3 regions of the Microbacterium sp. 20-116 genome follow, and region 3 is predicted to be linked to each of the others. Evidence: predicted binding sites of a transcription regulator. Region 3 holds the regulator's gene; each other region holds the start of a gene.
The links. The regulator HrcA, encoded in region 3, represses chaperone genes, less so after heat shock. The targets are predictions, from matches to a motif close to TTNGCACTCGNNNNNNNCGAGTGCNAA.
Positions count from the first base shown of each region.

Region 1: a site for HrcA is predicted at 2,948-2,974, ahead of groL (chaperonin GroEL). Genes of this name have one in related genera too.
Region 2: a site for HrcA is predicted at 1,797-1,823, ahead of groES (co-chaperone GroES). Genes of this name have one in related genera too.

Region 1 covers NZ_JBFYGP010000002.1:513,797-520,762, reverse strand. Annotated here, with positions in the region: gene AB6V29_RS06530 (ATP-binding protein) at 1-334, shown strand, start outside; gene AB6V29_RS06525 (MerR family transcriptional regulator) at 387-1,214, shown strand; gene groL (chaperonin GroEL) at 1,290-2,909, opposite strand; gene AB6V29_RS06515 (cold-shock protein) at 3,080-3,280, opposite strand; gene AB6V29_RS06510 (LytR C-terminal domain-containing protein) at 3,412-4,014, opposite strand; gene AB6V29_RS06505 (DUF3263 domain-containing protein) at 4,050-4,304, opposite strand; gene AB6V29_RS06500 (DUF2332 family protein) at 4,329-5,300, opposite strand; gene msrB (peptide-methionine (R)-S-oxide reductase MsrB) at 5,372-5,779, shown strand; gene AB6V29_RS06490 (nitroreductase family protein) at 5,776-6,345, shown strand; gene AB6V29_RS06485 (DMT family transporter) at 6,407-6,966, opposite strand, start outside.
Region 2 covers NZ_JBFYGP010000003.1:34,202-41,167, forward strand. Annotated here, with positions in the region: gene AB6V29_RS07460 (ABC transporter substrate-binding protein) at 1-175, opposite strand, end outside; gene rarD (EamA family transporter RarD) at 342-1,283, opposite strand; gene groES (co-chaperone GroES) at 1,421-1,717, opposite strand; gene AB6V29_RS07475 (class I SAM-dependent methyltransferase) at 1,850-3,037, shown strand; gene AB6V29_RS07480 (hypothetical protein) at 3,047-3,505, opposite strand; gene tsaD (tRNA (adenosine(37)-N6)-threonylcarbamoyltransferase complex transferase subunit TsaD) at 3,502-4,602, opposite strand; gene rimI (ribosomal protein S18-alanine N-acetyltransferase) at 4,602-5,207, opposite strand; gene tsaB (tRNA (adenosine(37)-N6)-threonylcarbamoyltransferase complex dimerization subunit type 1 TsaB) at 5,207-5,839, opposite strand; gene AB6V29_RS07500 (alpha/beta fold hydrolase) at 5,905-6,873, shown strand; gene tsaE (tRNA (adenosine(37)-N6)-threonylcarbamoyltransferase complex ATPase subunit type 1 TsaE) at 6,851-6,966, opposite strand, start outside.
Region 3 covers NZ_JBFYGP010000001.1:405,612-412,577, forward strand. Annotated here, with positions in the region: gene AB6V29_RS01955 (16S rRNA (uracil(1498)-N(3))-methyltransferase) at 1-211, opposite strand, end outside; gene dnaJ (molecular chaperone DnaJ) at 214-1,338, opposite strand; gene hrcA (heat-inducible transcriptional repressor HrcA) at 1,401-2,441, opposite strand; gene hemW (radical SAM family heme chaperone HemW) at 2,526-3,743, opposite strand; gene AB6V29_RS01975 (DUF1990 family protein) at 3,743-4,387, opposite strand; gene lepA (translation elongation factor 4) at 4,413-6,257, opposite strand; gene AB6V29_RS01985 (alpha/beta fold hydrolase) at 6,345-6,966, shown strand, end outside.

The DNA of each region.
Region 1 (6,966 bases), on a different contig from region 3:
CGACGGCGAGTCCGACATGGGATGGATCGAGATCATCGACCACGGCGAGGGGGTGCCGGAGCAGATCCGCGAGCAGATCTTCCAGCGCTTCTGGCGCGCCGACACCTCGCGCACCCGCGAGACCGGCGGCTCGGGTCTCGGCCTGTCGATCGTGGCATCCATCGTCGATCTGCTGCACGGCACGGTCGATGTGCGCGATACCCCCGGGGGCGGAGCGACCTTCCGCGTCTCCCTCCCCCTCGCTGATCGCCGCGACGCCCAGGAGCACGCACTCATCGAGACACAGCCGCTCGAACGCCTGCCCGAGGGGTACCGGCCCGACGCGCAGACGTGACGGACGCCCCGACGCTTGACCCTCACACGATGTGAGAGGACACGATGGCTTCATGGCCGAGACCCCGAACCTGATGAGCATCGGTCGGTTCAGCGCCCTCACCCGCCTGTCGGTGCGGATGCTCCGCCACTACGACAGTCATGGTGTGCTGGTCCCCGCCGACATCGACCCCTGGACCGGATACCGGCGCTACGCCCCGCACCAGCTGATCGACGCGGCCGACGTGCGCAACCTCCGCGACGTGGGCTTCGGCGTCTCCGCCATCGGCGCCCTCCTCGACGCGCGTGGCACTCCGGCGTGGACTCGCGCACTGCAGATGCAGCGCGCGGAACTTCATGAGGAAGCTCGCGCAGCGAGGGAGAGGGTGTCGCTGATCACCCGCCTTCTCGAAACCGGAGACCATCCCATGTCCATCACGCTCACCCGCACCACCGTCCCCGCACTGACCGCGGTAGCCCTGCGCGGCACCGTGCCGTCCTACTCCCACGAAGGGGAGCTCTGGGGCCGCCTCATGCCTCTCCTCGCCGAGCGGTCGATCGCACCGATCGGAGCCTGCGGCGTCATCGAGCACGACGACCAGTACGTCGAGCACGATGTCGATCTGTCGATCTTCCTGCCCGTCGCCCCCGGGACGACGGTGGACGCCCCTCTCACCGTGATCGAGCTGCCTCCCCGGGACTGCCTCGTCGCGCGTGTGACGGGCCCGTACGAGCAGATCGCACAGGCGCACGACATGATCAACGCCCGCCTCGTGGAAGACGGCTTGAGCCCGCGCGGCGACGACACTCTCGCCTCGCGCGTCTTCAACGTCTACCTGACCACCCCCGACCGCGTACCGGGTGACGCTCTGGTCACCGACGTCTGCCGCCCGCTGAACTGACAGCGGCCACGTCCGCAGCACGCAGAACGCCCCCTCCCGGAGGAGGGGGCGTTCCGTGTGTTGCCTAGGCGGGGATCAGAAGTCCATGCCACCGGTCGGGTCGCCCGCGGGAGCGGCGACCTTCTCGGGCTTGTCGGCGACGACGACCTCGGTGGTGAGGAAGAGGCCGGCGATCGAGGCGGCGTTCTGCAGAGCCGAACGGGTCACCTTGGCGGGGTCGATGATGCCCTGTGCGAACAGGTCACCGTACTCGCCGGTCGCGGCGTTGAGGCCGTGGCCCACGGGGAGCTCGGCGACCTTGTTCGCGACGACGCCGGGCTCGAGACCGGCGTTGAGCGCGATCTGCTTGAGCGGGGCCTCGATGGCGACGCGCACGATGTTCGCGCCCGTGGCCTCGTCACCCGTGAGCTCGAGGTTCGCGAGAGCGTTCTTGCCGGCCTGGATGAGCGCGACGCCACCACCGGCGACGACACCCTCTTCCACGGCGGCCTTGGCGTTGCGCACGGCGTCTTCGATGCGGTGCTTGCGCTCCTTGAGCTCGACCTCGGTCGCGGCTCCAGCCTTGATGACGGCGACGCCACCGGCGAGCTTCGCGAGGCGCTCCTGGAGCTTCTCGCGGTCGTAGTCGCTGTCGGTGTTCTCGATCTCGCGGCGGATCTGGGTCACGCGACCCTCGATCAGCTCCGACTCGCCGGCACCCTCGACGATCGTGGTCTCGTCCTTGGTGATGATGACCTTGCGCGCACGGCCGAGCAGGTCGACGGTCGCGTTCTCGAGCTTGAGGCCCACCTCTTCGGTGATGACCTGGCCGCCGGTGAGGATCGCGATGTCCTGCAGCTGCGCCTTGCGACGGTCACCGAAGCCGGGAGCCTTGACGGCGACCGACTTGAAGATGCCGCGGATCTTGTTCAGCACCAGGGTCGCGAGCGCTTCGCCCTCGACGTCCTCGGCGATGATGAGGAGCTCCTTGCCCTCCTGGATCACCTTGTCGACGATCGGAAGAAGGTCCTTGATGTTGGAGATCTTCTGGTTCGCGATCAGGATGTAGGGGTCTTCGAAGACCGCTTCCTGACGCTCGGGGTCGGTGACGAAGTAGGGGTTGATGTACCCCTTGTCGAAGCGCATGCCCTCGGTGAGCTCGAGCTCGGTGCCGAAGGTGTTCGACTCCTCGACGGTGACGACGCCTTCCTTGCCCACCTTGTCGATGGCCTCGGCGATGAGCTCGCCGATCGCGGGGTCGGCGGCGGAGATCGACGCGGTCGCGGCGATCTGCTCCTTCGACTCGACCTCCTTGGCGGAGGCGAGGAGCTCGTCGGTGACGGCCTTGACGGCCTTCTCGATGCCCTTCTTGAGCGAGATGGGGTCGGCGCCGGCGGCGACGTTGCGCAGGCCCTCGCGCACGAGCGCCTGGGCGAGAACGGTGGCGGTGGTGGTGCCGTCACCCGCGACGTCGTCGGTCTTCTTGGCGACCTCCTTGACCAGCTCGGCGCCGATCTTCTCGTACGGGTCGTCGAGCTCGATCTCCTTGGCGATCGAGACACCGTCGTTCGTGATCGTGGGGGCGCCCCACTTCTTCTCGAGCACGACGTTGCGACCGCGGGGGCCCAGGGTCACCTTGACGGCGTCGGCGAGAGTGTTGAGGCCGCGCTCGAGACCGCGCCGGGCCTCTTCGTCGAAAGCGATGATCTTTGCCATAAGTGTGTCGTCCCTCCCGGACGGGTGACTTGCAGATTTTGGCACTCGACGAAAGCGAGTGCTAATTCATTCTGGCACTCGCCCCTAGGGAGTGCAAGCCACGAGCCGCCCCGTAAACGCCGAACGCCGCGGCATCCGGAAGTCGGATGCCGCGGCGTTCTCGCCAGAGCTCAGGCCAGGCGAACGGACTCCGCCTGAGGGCCCTTCTGACCGGTGCCGACGGTGAACTCGACGGCCTGCCCCTCTTCGAGGACACGGAAACCCGACATCTCGATGCTCGAGTAGTGGACGAAGACGTCCTGCCCGTCATCGACGGTGATGAAGCCGAAGCCCTTCTCGGCGTTGAACCATTTGACAGTTCCCTGCGTCATGCGAATCTCCTGTTGCTGAACGACGAGGTCATCGTAAGCACGGAGGATGCCGCGGAATCGGGGTTCCGGAGCATTGTTGACGCGCGTGCATCCAAGTTGTTACGCCGCGGAAACACGCGGCGCTCGCGGACTCAGGAGGAAAGCGAAGCGGAGGGCTGATCGCTCGCGCGGTCGAGTCCGATCACGACGATCAGGCGCTTGACGTCGCTCTCGTCGGCCGGGGTGTTCGGGTCGTCCGTCGGCTGCAGGAAGTCGCTCTGCGCGATCTGCGCACCGCCGATCGTCTGGGCCAGGCCCTCGGCCGCGGCCGCGTCGCTCTCGAGGCGGTAGTAGATCGTGGTGTCGGCGAAATCGGTGCTGTCGGAGTTGCCGGTCTCGACGTTGTCGCCGCTCCAGCCCGCGGCCACGATCTGGTCGCGAACGGAGGCCGCGAGGCCGTTGTCGGGAGTGCCGTTGAGCACGACCACCGAGTACGACGTGTCGACGACGGCCGGGATGGTCGGCTCGACCGAGACGGTCGGGCTGGGCGCGGCGTCGGAACCGAGCGAGATACGCCCCGAGACCAGGAGCGTCGCGAAGATGCCGGCGATGATCAGCACCAGGGTGGCGATGGCCGCCCACAGGAACACGATCCATCCGCGCAGACGGGGGTTCTCGGCCCGGTGAGCGCCGACGCGGCCGGATTCAGTCGGCAGGTCGTCGAAGCGATCCCGAGGGAAGGTCGATCTGGCCATTGGACGATGCTATCGGTCGCGTCGAGGCGAGCCCGTCAGCGGGCCGCCGTCCGGCCGAGACGAGCGCGGTGCTGATCCGCCGCGTCATCGCGCCGCCGCCGCAACCGGCGCACGAGCATCGGATCGTGTGCGAGCGCCTCGGGGGTGTCGATCAAGCGCCCGAGCAGCTGGTAATACCGGGCGGGCGTCATCGAGAACTCCGCGCGGATGGCCTCTTCTTTCGCCCCCGCATGACGGCGCCACTGGCCCTCGAAAGCGAGGAAGGCGAGGTCACGGTCCGACAGAGGCACGCCGTTACGCTACTGCGCCATCGCTCACGATCCCGGATGCCACGCCACCCACGCCCCGAGAGGGTCGACCTCCGCGAGCACCTCTCCATCGAGAGCGAGCGCGAATCCGCCCCGCGCGGGCTCGGGGCGCCGCGTCCAGCCGTCGTGCAGGCCGGGCGCGTCGAGGGTGATCCACCTGCCTGCCGCCCGGGCGGCATCGATCACGGCGGCGCGGTGCACCCGGGGCACGTGAGCGAGCACGCCCGGAGTGGTCACGACCAGGGTCGCCCCGGCCGGAGCCTGGGCGGCGAGCGAGGGAAGGGCCTCGGCGCCGTCGCCCGCGACGAGCAGAGGCGGGTCGGCCGCCGCGATGTCGAGCGCCCCCTCGATGCGTTCGAGACGCCCCTCCTCCCCCGGCCAGACGAGGCCGGTGAGCCAGTCGCGGTCCTGTGCGCGGCGGGCGTCGAGGGGGCTGAGGTCGATGCCCGCACGCCAGACGATCTGCGGCATGTGCAGGTCGGGGTACCCCTCGAGGTCGCTGTCGAGAACCACGCGACTCGGGCCGTCGACGGGGTCGACCGCGACGATCTCTTCACGGTGATAGCGGTACGAGTACCGATCGGGATAGAGGCAGAGCCCCGCGCTCACCCCCACCTCGAGCAGGGCGATCGGCCCCTCGATCAGAGCGAGGGCGGGGAGCAGGGCCGCACAGCGGAGGGGCTCGTTGGTCTGCACGCTCCGGCGACCGCATTCCTCGACGATGGCGTCAGCGTGGGCCGTGACCCATGAAGCCCACGCATCGACGTCGTCGAGGGGCGCGCCGAGCAGACGCATCACGGCGAACACCAGCGGCGGCTGTCGTCGCGTCTCCGGGATCCTCGCGAGGGCGGCAGCCACCGCGGTGTCGTCCGCGACACGCTCCGCCCAGTTCGCGTACACCGCCGAACGACCGGGAGCCTCGTCTTCGGAGAAACGCCGATAACGATCGACGACGGCGGTCACGGCATCCTGGGTCACCCGGAGATTATGCCGTCACGACCTGACCGCTGCCGGGCACGAGAGAATAGAGCCGAAGAAGGAGAGTGAACATGACCTACGCCGTCGACAAGTCCGACGACCAGTGGCGCGCCGAACTCAGCCCCGAGCAGTACGCGGTGCTTCGCCAGGCGGGTACCGAGCGCGCCTGGACCGGTGAGCTGCTCGACGAGAGCCGCGCCGGTCTCTACACCTGCGCCGCCTGCAACGCCGAGCTTTTCCAGAGCGGTACCAAGTTCGATTCGCACTGCGGGTGGCCGAGCTTCTACGAGTCGGTCCGCCCCGAGGCGGTCGAACTCATCGAAGACAACAGCCACGGCATGCAGCGCACCGAGGTCCGCTGCGCCAACTGCGGCTCTCACCTGGGACACGTCTTCCCCGACGGTTTCGGCACGCCCACCGGCGACCGGTACTGCATGAACTCGCTGTCGCTCAACTTCACCCCCGAAGACAAGGCATGAGCGCACTCGAGGCGATGCGCGACCGCCGGTCGTGGTCGAAGGTCACCGACCTCGCCCCCACCGGTCCCGAGCTCGAGGCGTTCGTCGCCGCGGCCGGTCGCGTCGCCGACCACAAAAGTCTGAAGCCCTGGCGGCTCATCGAGATCCGCGGCGCCGACCGCGACATCCTCGCCCGTGCGCTGAACAAGGCGGATGGCAAGAAGGGGATGTCGTCGAAGCCCCGGCGCGCACCGCTGATCATCGCGGTGGTGGCGAACCTCCGCTCGAAGAAGATTCCCGCGTGGGAGCAGGAGGCCGTGGCATCCGGAGTCGCCCACATGTTGAGCCTCGTGCTCGACGAAGCGGGCTTCGGCGTGTTTTGGCGCACCGACGACAAGACCCGCAGCAAGGTGCTCGCCAAGGCGCACGGGCTCGACAAGGGCGAGGTCCTGCTCGGGTGGCTCTACATCGGCGGCAAGCCCCCTCGCACCCGCGCCACGCGACGCAAGACCGTGGATGCCGCCAAGCACATCTCACGCATGCCCGGAGGCAAGAAGAAGCGCTCGGTCGACGAGACGCGTCTCTGACCCCTGCTCGTTCGACGCCGCCGCGGGACTCCGGTCCTCGGCGGCGTCGTCGTTTCCGCCGTCAGCGACGGCGGCGGAACGGGACCGCGGCGACGGTCACTCCGCCGATCGCCACGGTCGCGGCGAGCAGAGCCACCAGGGTCGAGGGGGCCGCCGGCGCGGGCCACAGCGCGTCGAGCAGCACCGAGGTCACGAGAAGACCCACGACCGAGCCGAGACCGAGCAGCAGCACACCCGTGCGGCGCACCACGACCGACGACAAGAAGATGTAGATCACGCCCACCGCCCCGCCGATGTAGAGCCACGGCTCGGTCGGCACGGTGCGCGGCGCCCCCACGACCGCGACGTGCACGCCCGCGGCGATCAGCAGGACCACCGTTCCGCCGATGAAATTCACCAGCGTCGCGGTCAACGGGCTCTCCACGCGAACGCGCAGACGTCCGTTCGTGCCCTGCTGCCACGCCACGCCCGCACCCGCGATCACGGGGACGACGAGCATCCAGGGGGGAACCGCGCCGAGCGTGTCCCCCGACAAGCAGACGACGACGCCGGCGATCGCCAGCAGCGCACCGATCAGACGGCGCACGGTCACCGGAACGACGCCGGCCGGTCCGTACCCGA
Region 2 (6,966 bases), on a different contig from region 3:
ACGAGGCGGGTTCGGCGGCGTTGCAGTCGATCGGGAAGTCGCCTCCACCGGCGGCGTTGCCGGAGTCGGACGGAGTGCTGGTACCGGTACAACCGGCGAGGACGAGCGCGGTGACGCCGACCACGGCGAAACCGCCGATGACCTTCGCCGCACGCGAACGGGAGAGGACACTCATATGGGTGCTCCTTGGTGAGTTGGAACCGCGCGGATAACCCGCTCGGATTGTGACAAACCTAATGGCGCACTTGTAGCCGCGATGTTGCAATGTGTTAACGGTCGATTACGCGACCTAATCGTTACTTTTGCGCGGCAATTCCGAGCCGCGAAACGAAAGAAACAGGTCAAACGGGCTCGGACACGTCCACCGCAGCCCGGCGATGACGCCGCGAGGCGACGACGGAGTCGACGCTGAGGATCACGAGCGCCGCCCACACGAGTGCGAACCCGATCCACCGTTCGAGGGTCATGGGTTCGTGCAGCACCCATACGCCGATCCCGAACTGGATGATGGGCGCGACGAACTGCAGCAGGCCGATGACGGTGAGCGGTACGCGCCGCGCCCCCGAGGCGAACAGCAGGAGGGGGACGGCGGTGACGGCTCCCGCGAGCAGGAGCAGACCGGTGTGCAGTGCTCCCGCCGTGCCCAGGGTGATGCCGGTGAGGTTCGCGACGAACCCCAGCTGGATCGCCGCGACCGGGAGCAGCCACAGCGACTCGAGGGCTAGCCCGCTCACGGCATCCACCGCCGGTCCGATCTGCTTCTTCACCAGACCGTAGAAGCCGAACGAGAAGGCGAGGGTCAGGGCGATCCAGGGGAAAGCGCCATAGCCGATGACGATGACCGCGACCGCGACGACCGCCAGGCCGATGGCGATCCACGGCACGACGCGCAGCCGCTCACGGAGCACGATCACCCCGAGCAGCACCGTCACGATGGGGTTGATGAAGTAGCCGAGGCTCGTCTCGATGACGTGGTTCGTCAAAGCGCCGTAGAGGTAGGTCTGCCAGTTGATGTAGATGAGTACGCCCGCCAACGCGGTGAGCCCCATGAGCCGCGGCTGCCGCACGATCGCGAGGAACGGCCGCCACGTGCGCAGCACCGTCAACAGCAGCAGGCAGAACACGAACGCGAGGATGATCCGCCAGGCGACCACCTCGAACGGGCCGGTGGGCTTGAGCTGCAGGAAGTAGAGGGGGAGGACGCCCCAGAGCAGGTACGCGCCGAGCGCGTACAACGCTCCGCGGGTGCTCCCGCCGGTCGGAGCGGGAGGAGCGGGGGTCACCGCTTCAGCCTAGGGGTCCCCTCGACGACTCGGAGCGCCGACCGTCGCGTCTTTCCTGCCACCTCGGACTCCGTCGGCGGGCACGAAGAAGGCCCCGGATGCCGTGGCATCCGGGGCCTTCGAACGATCTCACTCGATCAGCGGACGACGACCGCCAGGACGTCGCGAGCCGAGAGCACGAGGTACTCGTCGGCGCCGAACTTGACCTCGGTGCCGCCGTACTTGCTGTAGAGCACGCGGTCGCCGACGGCGACGTCGAGGGGGACACGGTTGCCGTTGTCGTCGATGCGGCCGGGGCCGACGGCGACGACTTCGCCCTCCTGCGGCTTCTCCTTGGCGGTGTCGGGGATGACGAGACCACTCGCAGTGGTCTGCTCAGCCTCGACCTGCTTGATGACGATGCGGTCCTCGAGCGGCTTGATGGAAACCGACACGGTCTACCTCTTCTTTCTCGTTACAGAAGACTTGTCAGCACTCACGCGGGGAGAGTGCTAATTCGAGTGTAGAGAAGCGCTGGCACTCACGCAACGCGAGTGCCAGCAAGAACCCCCGCCTAGGCTGAATCAGTGGATACCAGCGAGCTGACCGCCCTGCTCACGCCCGAGGGCCTGCGCCTCCTCGACGAGGTGGGCACCCTCGATTCGGTCGATGAGGTCGCCCGGTCGGTGTCGCGCCTGCGGGCCGCCGGCCACTCCCCCGATCTCGTGTCGGCCGTCGTCGGCCAAGCACGCCTGCGGGCGCGCGCGACGGCGAAGTTCGGACCCTTCGCCGACCGCATGCTCTTCACGCGCGCCGGCCTCGAGCAGGCCACCCGCCTCTCGATCGCCGCCCGTCACGCCGGCCGCTTCCGCGCCGCGGGGATCGACAGCGTGGCGGACCTCGGGTGCGGGATCGGCGGTGACGCCCTCGGGATGGCGGGCCTCGGCATCCGGGTCCACGCCGTCGACGCCGACGAGGTGACCGCCGCCATCGCCGCCTACAACCTCGCCCCCTTCGGCGACGCGGCGACGGTGCGGCACGCGCGCGCCGAAGACGTGGACCTGGGCGCGACGGATGCCGTGTGGCTCGACCCCGCGCGACGCACCGCCGGTCATGCCGAGACGCGACAGGTGTCGTCGGCCGAGTGGTCGCCCTCGCTCGAGTGGGTCTTCGAACAGTTGAGGAAGACGCCGGGCGGCGTGAAGCTCGGGCCGGGCTTCGACCGCTCGCAGATCCCCGACGAGTTCGAGGCGCAGTGGATCAGCGCCGACGGTTCGACGATCGAGCTCGTGCTCTGGGCCGGCGCTCTCGCCCGCGAGGGCGTTCGCCGCGCGGCACTCGTCGTGCGCGCCGACGACGCGTGGGAGCTCACCGCCCCGGGCGACAGCCCCGACGTCGAGGAGCGCGAGCTCGGCGAGTTCGTGCACGAACCCGACGGGGCCGTCATCCGCGCGCGTCTCATCGGCGAGGTCGGTCGAGCCCTGGATGCCGGCATGCTCGCTCCCGGCATCGCCTACCTCACCTCGGATGCGGCGTTGACGAGCCCGTTCGTGTCGTCGTTCCGGGTGCGCGAGCAGCTGCCCGCCGACCCGAAGAAACTCGCGCAGGCGTTGCGCGCGCGGGGCATCGGCACGCTGGAGATCAAGAAGCGCGGCGTCGACGTCGACCCGGCGGTGCTGCGGAAGAAGCTCGCTCTGCGCGGGGATTCCTCAGCCACGCTCATCCTCACGCGCGTGGGGTCGAAGCGTCTCGCGCTGCTGGCCGACCGCGTCTGACGGCTCCGCTCACCCGACGGCGAGCTGCGAGAAGCCCCAGACCAGCCAGCCGACGCTGAACGCGACGGAGAGCAGCGCGAGCGCCAGGGCCCACACGGCGACCCGGCGGCTGTCGTGGGCCCGCCGGAGCGAGACCATCGCGAGAGTCGAGCCGATCACACCGACCGGAAGCAGCCAGCCGGTGAACAACGCGGCCGCCAGTGCGATGACCGCCACGCCGAGGGCCCAGGGCGCGACGGACGGCGGCTTCGGAGGGACGGGCGGCGCATACGGGATCAGGTGATCGCCGAACGCCGCCATCTCGAGCTGGGCGGTGGGCAGACGGTTGTCGTCGTCCACCTCGGGGGCGACGATCTCTGACCCCGCGGCGCGGACGCCGGCGGGCAGGGGCGGCACGGGGGGAAGGTCGACTGCGGGGCCGGCCTCTTCCTTGCGTGCGCGGCGGGTGGGCGGCGGCGTGTCGGTCACAGCGTCGTTCCTGCGCGTGGCGCCGGGGCGTCGGCATCCGGATCCTCCGCCACCTGGATCTCGGTGACGGGCAGCGTCGAGTCCGCTCCGAAGGCGAGGGTCGAGGGGCGGCGACCCGACGAGATGAGTTCCGCAGCGAGAGCGGCGATCATCGCGCCGTTGTCGGTGCACAGGCGCAGTGGCGGGATGCGCACGGTCACACCGGCGGCCGCGGCCCGCTCGAGGGCGACATCACGTAGGCGCTTGTTGGCGATGACGCCTCCGCCCAGCAGCAGGCGGGGAACGCCGTGACGCTCGCAGGCGTCGAGGGCCTTGGTCACGAGCACGTCGACGACGGCCTCTCGGAACGAGGCGGCCACGTCGGCGACCGGGACGAGCTCGCCCGCGGCCTCGTGCTGTTCGACCCACCGAGCCACGGCCGTCTTCAGGCCCGAGAACGAGAAGTCGTAGCGGTGGGATGCCATGTCGGAGGCCCGCGAGAGCCCGCGCGGGAATCGGATCGCGGTGGGGTCGCCCGAGGCGGCGACCCGATCGATCTCCGGGCCACCGGGGTACGGCAGCTTCAGCAGGCGCGCGACCTTGTCGAAGGCCTCGCCCGCTGCGTCGTCCATCGTCTCGCCGAGGAGCTCGACATCGCTCGTCAGGTCGCGGACCAGCAGGAGCGAGGTGTGCCCACCGCTGACGAGAAGGGCGACGGTGGGGTACTCGAGTTCTCCCGCGTCGGCGTCGAGGATGTCCGCGGCGATGTGCCCGACCAGGTGGTTGACGGCGTAGAGAGGCTTGTCGAGGGCGACGGCGAGCCCCTTGGCGGCGCCCACCCCGACCATCAGGGCCCCCGCGAGACCCGGACCGCTCGTCACGGCCACGGCGTCGAGGTCGCCGAGGGTGACGCCGGCCTCGGCGAGCGCCGCGTCGATCGAAGGCTGCAGCGCCTCGAGGTGGGCGCGCGCGGCGACTTCGGGCACCACCCCGCCGTAGCGGGCGTGCTCGTCCATGCTCGAGGCGATCGTGTTGCTGAGCAGCTGTCGGCCGCGGACGATGCCGATGCCCGTCTCGTCGCAACTGGTCTCGATACCGAGTACGAGGGGCGCGTTCATCAGCACCAGCCCTTTCCGGAGGCGGTCGGTGGCGTGGATTCGGACGAGGGCAGGGGAATCGAATCTCCCGGCGCCTCCGATCCGATTCCGTGAGACCGGTCCGGTCCTTCGAGACCGGATGCCGGGATGCCCGCGGTCTCCGCCCGCCGCCCGGCCCACCCGCGCAGATCGAGCTGCATGACGATCGCGTCGACGTCGTCGGGTTGGTAGTACCGGGGGCGGCGACCGACCTCGGCGAAGCCCTCGGAGAGATACAGCTTCTGCGCGACGGGGTTGTCGGCGCGGACTTCGAGGAACACGTCGTGCACCTCGCGGCGAACGGCCTCCTCCAGCAGAGCCGTCAGCAGAGCCCGGCCCCGCCCCCGGCCGCGCGCGGCCTCGGAGATGGTGATCGTCTGGATGTCGGCATCCCGGGCCCCGCGCACCGCGCGAAGCCCCGCGTAGCCGACGAGTCGACCCGCCTCTTCGACGACGACGTACCAGCCGTGCGGTGAGGCGAGTTCTTCGCGCATCATCGCCGGGCTCCACGCATCCGTCGGGAACGAGGCGCGCTCGAGCGCCATGATGCCGTCGAGATCGGCGACGGTCGCGGTGCGGGTCGCCATCAGCTCACCCGCTTGGGCGCGTGCGCGGCGACCACATCGGGGCTGCGCAGGTAGAGGGGCTCGGAGTCCGCGAGCGTGCGGCCGGCGTCGAGGGCTCGCGCCGCGGCGAGCGCGATCATCGCGGCCGACACGGTGGTGGCGTCGTATCGACGGGCGCCTGCGGCAACCAGCCGGGCGTCGAGGTCGTCGCGAGGGCTCAGCTGCGCGTCCGACACCCGCACGGGAAGACCGTCGTCGTCGATGCCCTCGTAGACGCTGTAGGCGAACTCCCTGCGCCGCGCGTCGGTGACGACGGCGAAGCGACCGGTGTCGGTCCCCGTGAGCGCGTCGGAGAGGAGGAGACCGAGGGCGATGCCGTCGTGGCTCGGCACGGGGACGGCGGGGATGCCGCGGCCGAGGGCGTACACCCGAGCGGTGGCGATACCCACCCGCAACCCGGTGAAGGGACCGGGGCCCATGCCGACAGCGACGTGCGTGGGGGCGGGGGCTGCGACCGTGGCCCGGCGCAGGAGATCGCCGATCACCTCGGCGTGGCCGAGCGGGTTGGAGCTCTGCTCGTCGGCGAGCACCTCTCCGTCGCGGGCGATCGCGGCGACGGCGGTGCCGAGGGAGGTGTCGATGCCGAGAATCACGCATCCAGCGTATCCGGCCGCTCCTCGGCGGCATCCGAACTCCCCCTCCGCTCCGAAGAGGGGGCATGGATCATGACGACCTCGGCCTCCGCCGCGTCGTCGTCCCCACCGGGGCGGCGCCGATCGTGGTGCACGCGGGTCGGCGGTCGGGGAGCCCCGTCGCCACGATCCTGCTGCACGGCGCGGCCGGGTCGTGGCGTACGTGGCGTCCGATGATCGCGGCGAGCGACCAGCTCCGCCTCCCCCTGTCGGACGTCGTCGCGGTCGATCTCCCGGGCTGGGGCGAGACGCCGGGGCCGGTGCCGGAGCCGGCCGAGATCGCGGTGGCGGTAGCCGGCGTCGCCCGCGCACTCGGCTACCCGAGATGGCGCGTCGTCGGGCACTCGCTCGGGGGCGTGATCGCTCTCGACGTCGCAGCCCGCTTCCCCCGTGAGACCGTCGCGGTCGGGGTGGTCTCCCCCAGCGGCGCCGGTGCGCGCGCCGTCGCCCGGCGGCCGTTCCGTCAGGCTCCGAGGCTGCCGTGGTTGGCGGGGATGGTTCTCGCCATGCGGGTGTTGCGCGGTCTCGGCCCCCTCGCCCGCCCGCTGCTGCGCCTACTGCGTCGCACGGGAGCGTTGCACAGCCTCTCTCGCCCGCTCTTCCGGCATCCGGAGAGCGTTGACCGGTCGGTGACCGACGATCTCGCCGACGAGATCCGTCCCTCGGCCTTCCTGTCCGCGGCCCACCTCTCTCGCGCGCACGACGACGGCGTGTGGCGACGCATCTCGTGCCCGGTGCGCTCCGTCCGGGGTGCGGGCGATGTCTTCGTCGCCGAGCGCGACGCCCGCCAGTGGGAGCGACTGATGCGCGACTACGACGACCGTGTTCTGGAAGAGAGCGGGCACTTCGCCCACGTCGAGCAACCGGTCGAGACCCTGCGCGCGCTGCGCGAGGTGTGGGCTGCGGACCGCGCCCCGGCATCGCGCGGAAGAGGGGGAAGATCCGGCGGCGCCTCTGCGCGTCGAGCGGGGTTCAGGGCAGACGCGAGATCGTGACCCGCCGCGGGGCGTCGGCGTCGAGCTCGACGGTGTGCACGGCGATCTCGCCGCAGGCGTTGTCGACCCCGCGTCCCCCGACCTGACGGTCGA
Region 3 (6,966 bases):
CGCGCCCGGTGACGCGCACGTCGACCTGTTTCGGGGTCGCCGCGGTCACGATGCCCGACAGCCACACACCGCGACCGTCGCCGAGCGTCACCGCCTCGTCGACGCGCACGCGCCGGACGGCCGAGGCGTGGTGCGCCTCGGCGCCGGTGAGCTCGACGGTGTCTCCTGGTCGGGCGGAACCGGCGTCGTCGGTGACGAAGTGCAGTGCCACGATCAGTGCCGGAAGCGGTCGCGGAACTTGCTGAACATGCCCTGCTGGTGCTCGGCCAGGCGGGGCTTCGGGGCCTTCGTGCGCTTCGCGAACTCCTCGATGAGGGCGCGCTCCTTGTGGTCGAGGCGGGTGGGGGTGACGACGTGCACGCCGACGCGGAGGTCTCCGCGCTGGCTCCCCCGCAGCGGCGTGATCCCGCGGCCCTTGATGGTCAGGACGTCGCCGGATTGCACGCCCGGTCGCACCTCGAGGTCGACGCTGCCGTCGAGGGACTGGATCGTGGTGTTCGTGCCGAGGATGGCATCCGGCATCGACACCTCGAGGGTTGCGACCAGATCATCGCCCTCTCGGCTGAAGGACTCGTGCGTCTCGACGGTGATCTCGAGATAGAGGTCGCCGTTGGGACCGCCCGCGGGCCCGACCTCGCCGGAGCCGGGCAGCTGCAGGCGCAGGCCCGACTCCACACCGGCGGGGATGTCGACCGACACCGTGCGGCGGGCGCGCACGCGCCCCTGCCCCTGGCAGGTGCCGCACGGGTACGGAATGGTCGTGCCGTGACCCTGGCAGACACTGCAGGGAGCGCTGGTGACGACGTTGCCGAGCAGGCTGCGCACCGTGCGCTGCACGTGGCCGGAGCCGTGGCAGATGTCGCAGGTGACCTCGCTGGTGCCGGGCTGCGTGCAGGCTCCCTGGCAGGTCTCGCACAGCACGGCGGTGTCGACCTCGAGGTCGCGGTGGGTACCGAAGACGACGTCGCCCAGGTCGAGGGTGACGCGCACGAGGGCATCCTGGCCGCGCTCACGACGCGAACGCGGACGGGGTCCGCGGCCGCCGCCGCCCTGACCGCCGCCACCGAAGAACGTCTCGAAGATGTCGCTGAAGCCTCCGAAGCCGGCCGCTCCCCCGCCGCCGAAGGGGCTCTGGTCGCCCCCCATGTCGTAGCGGCGACGCTGCTCCGGGTCGCTCAGCACGTCGTAGGCGTGGGTGACGAGCTTGAAGCGCTCTGAGGCGTCGTCTCCGGGGTTCACATCGGGGTGCAGCTGGCGCGCCAGACGGCGATACGCCTTCTTGATGTCTTCGGGGCTGGCGTCGCGTTCGACGCCGAGGACCTCGTAGTGGTCAGCCACAATCGCCTTCCTGTCCGCTTGCGCGGGGTCGTTCTCGGGTGGGGTGCTCGGAGAGTTCGTCGTCAGCGAGACGTGTCGTCGTCTTCGAGCATCCGGGTCAGATAGTGCGCGACGGCGCGGACCGCCGCGAGATTGGAGGAGTAATCCATGCGGGTAGGGCCCAGCAGGCCGACACGCGCTCCGCCCGTCGAGCCGTCGTAGCGACTGGCCAGCACTGAGGCCTCGACGAGACCGAAGGGCTCGTTCTCTCGGCCGATGCTGGCCGACAGGCCCTTCTCGTCGGCGACCATCTCGCTCATCAGACGCAGGAGCGTCACCTGCTCCTCGATGGCCTCGAGCAGCGGGTAGATGCTGCCGCGGAAGTCGGACTCGCGCCGGGCGAGCGTCGCGGCCCCGGCCATGACGAGGCGGTCCTGGCGGAACTCCTCGAGCTCTTCGCCCACGATGCGCAGCACCGCGTCGGAGATCGCGTCGAGGGCGACACCGGGCCGTGGTCCGTCGGCGAGCACCGCCTGCACCTGGTGCGAGCTGTCGGCGACGCTGCGTCCGACCAGCACCGCCCCCACGCGGGCGCGCAGCTGCACGATGTCTGCCTCGCTCGGCTCGGCGGGCACGAGAGCGATCCGTTGCGACACCCGGCCGGTGTCGGTGACGAGGATCACCAGCACGCGCGGTCCGCCGAGGGCGACGAGCTCGACGTGGGTCACGTTGGCACGGGCGAACGAGGGATACTGCACGATCGCGACTTGTCCGGTCAGCTGCGTGAGCGCGCGGACGGTGCGGGCGAGCAGGTCGTCGAGATCGCCCGCTTCGTCGAGGAACGAGGTGATCGCGCTGCGCTGGGCGCCCGAGAGCGGACGGAGTTCTGCGAGGTGATCGACGAAGACGCGGTAACCCTTGTCGGTGGGGACGCGCCCCGACGAGGTGTGCGGGGCGACGATGAGCTCTTCGTCCTCGAGCAGTGCCATGTCGTTGCGGATCGTCGCCGCCGACACCCCGAACGCGTGGCGGTCGACGATCGCCTTGCTGCCGACGGGTTCGCGCGTATCGACGTAATCCTGGACGATCGCGCGGAGCACCTGGAGGCCTCGTTCCGACACCATGAGCTGCTCCTCCCGTCTGGCACTCGCATCTGCGGAGTGCCAATTCTACGGGATCGGTCCGACACGGTGCCGGGGGCTCGCGGATCAGACCGTGAGCGCTCGCACCACGGCATCCGCCAGCAGGCGCCCGCGCAAGGTCAGCACGATGCGTCCCCGCACGGCATCCCGGCCCTCGATCAGGCCGTCGGCGATGAGGGATGCCACCGCCTTACGCCCTTCGCCGAGGATCTCCGAGACCGCCAGCCCCTCGCGGATACGGCTGCGCAGCAGCACCGACTCGAGTCGGCGCGCCGTCTCGTCGGGGCGTTCCCGCGCCGCGGCCGGAGACTCGAGCGCGGCCAGGCGCTGCGCGTACGCCGCGGGGTGCTTCACGTTCCACCAGCGCAGGCCGCCGACGTGACTGTGCGCACCGGGGCCGAACCCCCACCAGTCGCTCCCGCGCCAGTAGGCGAGGTTGTGCCGCGAGCGGTGCGAGACGCCTCGCGACCAGTTCGACACCTCATACCAGTCGAAGCCGGCGGCACCGAGCAGCTCGTCGGCCAGCTCGTACATGTCGGCCTGCAGATCGTCGTCGGGCATGGCCACGTCGCCCGAGCGGATCTGGCGCGCGAGCTTCGTGCCGTCTTCGACGATCAGCGCGTACGCCGAGATGTGGTCGGGTTCGAGCGCGATGGCAGCCTCGAGCGACGCACGCCAGTCGTCGAGCGACTCCCCCGGCGCCCCGTAGATGAGGTCGACCGACACGTCGAGGCCGGCCCGGCGAGCTGCGGCCACGGCGGTGGCGACGTTCAGGGGGTCGTGCGTGCGGTCGAGGACCGCGAGCACGTGCGGCCGCGCCGACTGCATGCCGATCGACAGGCGGGTGACTCCGGCGTCGGCGAGCGTGCGCGCGACGGCGTCGTCGACCGTGTCGGGGTTCGCCTCGACGGTGACCTCGGCAGCGGCGTCGATCCCGAACTCGTCGCGCACCGCTGCGAGCATCCGCGCCAGATCGCCCGGCGGCAGAAGCGTGGGCGTGCCCCCTCCGAAGAACACGGTGGATGCCGGGCGACGGCCGCCCGCGGCATCCATCACTCCCCCCGCCAGGCGTACTTCGGCGGCGAGCGTGTCGGCGAAGTCGTCTTGCCGGGCGCCGCGCAGCTCACTCGCGGTGTACGTGTTGAAATCGCAGTAGCCGCAGCGCACCCGGCAGAAGGGAACGTGCAGGTACACGCCGAAATCGGCCGCCGGGTCGATGTCGAGGTCGGCCGGCAGGTGTCCGTCGACGGGGGCGGGGTCTCCGAGCGGGAGGGGACCGCCCATCAGGACGCGTACAGCGGCGAGATGGCGCGCAGGTACCGGGCGAACAGCGCCTTGCGGCGGCGGCGCACGCGGCTGGTGAAGAGGCGGTAGGTGGGAGCGGTGGGGCGATCGAACGCGCGGACCACGAGCCAGACCTCGTCGTTGTCGCGCCACTCGACCGCGAACAGCTCTTCGCCGCTGACGATCGAGTGACCGACCGTGCCGAGGATGAACCCGACGCGGCGCGGTTCTTCGAAGACCGAGATGACGCGCAGCTCGGCGTCGGCGCGGTGACCGTCGACCTTGCCGTGCAGGCGGACACCCGTCCCAGGGCTGACAAAGGGCGTGCCGTCGGCGGCGAAACGCTGCTCGGCCTCGAGGCTGCTCGGCGCGACGGGTGCGCCGTCGGCGTCGAAGCCGACGCCCGAGTACCCCTCGCCCGATGCCGGGCGCACATCGCTGATGCTCAGCTCGCCGGCACGCAGCGGCGCCCACGACAGCAGCAGCTCGCTCGCCGAGGCGAAGCGCTCCTCACCGCTGCCGATGCGCCACGCGTCCTCTGCGGGAACGGAGTTCTCGGGCGGGTACTGCATCAGATCGTGCGCCTGGGTGGCGCCGACAGCCGCGTAGTCGACCGTGTCATCGGTGAAGTTCTGCCTGCGCATGGTTCACCCCTCTCGGTGTGGTGCGTTACTTCTTGGTCTCGACGTCGCCGGACAGGGCGGCGATGAACGCCTCCTGCGGAACCTCGACGCGGCCCACCATCTTCATGCGCTTCTTGCCCTCTTTCTGCTTTTCGAGGAGCTTGCGCTTTCGGGTGATGTCACCGCCGTAGCACTTGGCCAGGACGTCTTTGCGGATGGCGCGGATCGTCTCGCGCGCGATGATGCGCGCACCGATCGCGGCCTGGATGGGCACCTCGAACTGCTGGCGCGGGATGAGTTTGCGCAGGCGCTCGGCCATGAGCGTGCCGTACGCATAGGCCTTCTCGCGGTGCACGATCGAGCTGAACGCGTCGACCTTGTCGCCCTGCAGCAGGATGTCGACCTTGACCAGGTCGGCGGTCTGCTGACCGGCCGGTTCGTAGTCGAGGCTCGCGTAACCCTGGGTGCGCGACTTGAGGTGGTCGAAGAAGTCGAACACGATCTCGCCGAGGGGCATGTGGTAGCGCAGCTCGACGCGGTCCTCGCTGAGGTACTCCATGCCGAGCAGGGTGCCGCGGCGCGTCTGGCAGAGCTCCATGACGGTGCCGACGTAATCCTTCGGAAGCAGGATGCCGACCTTGACGATCGGCTCCGAGACCGAGGCGACGCGCCCGTCGGGGTACTCGCTGGGGTTGGTGACCGAGACGGTCTCACCGGTGTCGGTGGTGACCTCGTACGTCACCGACGGCGCGGTGGTGATCAGGTCGAGCCCGAACTCGCGCGAGAGACGCTCGGTGATGATCTCGAGGTGCAGGAGGCCCAGGAACCCGCAGCGGAAGCCGAAGCCGAGAGCGACGGACGTCTCGGGCTCGTACTGCAGCGAGGCGTCGGAGAGCTTCAGCTTGTCGAGCGCCTCGCGCAGCTCGGCGTAGTCGCTGCCGTCGATCGGGTAGATGCCCGAGAAGACCATGGGCTTCGGATCGGTGTAGCCGGGGAGCGCATCGGTGGCGGGCTTGCGGTGCGTCGTGATCGTGTCGCCCACCTTGGACTGGCGTACGTCCTTCACGCCCGTGATGAGGTAACCGACCTCGCCCACGCCGAGACCCTTGGTGGGCACCGGCTCGGGGCTGGACACGCCGATCTCGAGGGCCTCGTGCGTCGCGCCGGTCGACATCATCTGCAGTCGTTCGCGCGGCTGCAACGAACCGTCGATCATGCGCACGTAGGTGACGACGCCGCGGTAGGCGTCGTAGACCGAGTCGAAGATCATCGCGCGTGCCGGGGCGTCGGCCTTGCCGACCGGGGCCGGGATCTTCTCGACGATCAGGTCGAGCAGCTCCTCGACGCCCATGCCGGTCTTCCCGCTCACGCGCAGCACGTCGGCAGGGTCGCCGCCGATGAGGCCGGCGAGCTCGGCGGCGTACTTGTCGGGGTCGGCCGCGGGCAGATCGATCTTGTTCAGCACCGGGATGATCGTCAGGTCGTTCTCGAGCGCCAGGTACAGGTTGGCCAGCGTCTGAGCCTCGATGCCCTGAGCGGCGTCGACCAGCAGGATCGCGCCCTCGCAGGCGGCGAGAGACCGACTGACCTCATAGGTGAAGTCGACGTGCCCGGGGGTGTCGATCATGTTGAGGGCGAAGGTGCCGTCGGTGGTCGACCACGGCATGCGCACGGCCTGCGACTTGATCGTGATGCCGCGCTCGCGCTCGATGTCCATGCGGTCGAGGTACTGCGCCCGCATATCGCGGTCGCTGACCACGCCGGTGATCTGCAGCATGCGGTCGGCCAACGTCGACTTGCCGTGGTCGATGTGAGCGATGATGCAGAAGTTGCGGATCTGCTCCGGCGGAGTGGCAGACGGCTCGAGGGGCTTCAGGGCGCGCGGTGACATGTTCCGTCGATTCTACGGTGGTGCGCCGACATCCCCGTCCGCGGGTGCTCAGGGTTCCGGCATCCGGAGCCTTCTACCCTGGATGCCATGGCGGTTCAGGTCGTGCTCGTACACGGCATCCGCACGTCGTCGACGATGTGGCGCGCGCAGGTCTCCTACCTTCGGGAACGGGGCACGGCCGTCACGGCGGTCGACCTCCCGGGTCACGGCACACGTCGGGGTGAGGTGTTCTCGCTCGATGCGGCGTTCGCGACGATCGATGGCGCGGTTCGGGATGCCGCGACGCTCGGCCCCGTGCTGCTGGTGGGGCACTCGATGGGTGGGCTGCTGGGCATCGATTACGTCGGCAGCGAGGATCGGCCTCCGGTGGCGGGGTTCGTGGCGGCGTCTTGCACCTCGATCCCCCGCGGAATCGGGCTGTCTGCCTACCGGTTCTTCACGCGACGCTTCGACAGCCTTCCCGATCGCGGCCTGGGCCTGACGAACCGCGTGCTCGATCGCACGCTCCCTCCGGAGACGCGGCCTGATTTCGGAGCCGGCGGGTACGCCTTCGACGCGCAGGACACGGCCCTGGCGTCGCTTTCGACGCTGGACCTGCTGGCATCCCTCCGCCGGATCGACGTGCCCCTGTGGTTCGTGAACGGGCAATGGGACCAACTGCGGATGAACGAGAGGTTGTTCCTCGCCGTCGCGCGCCACGCGGAGCTCG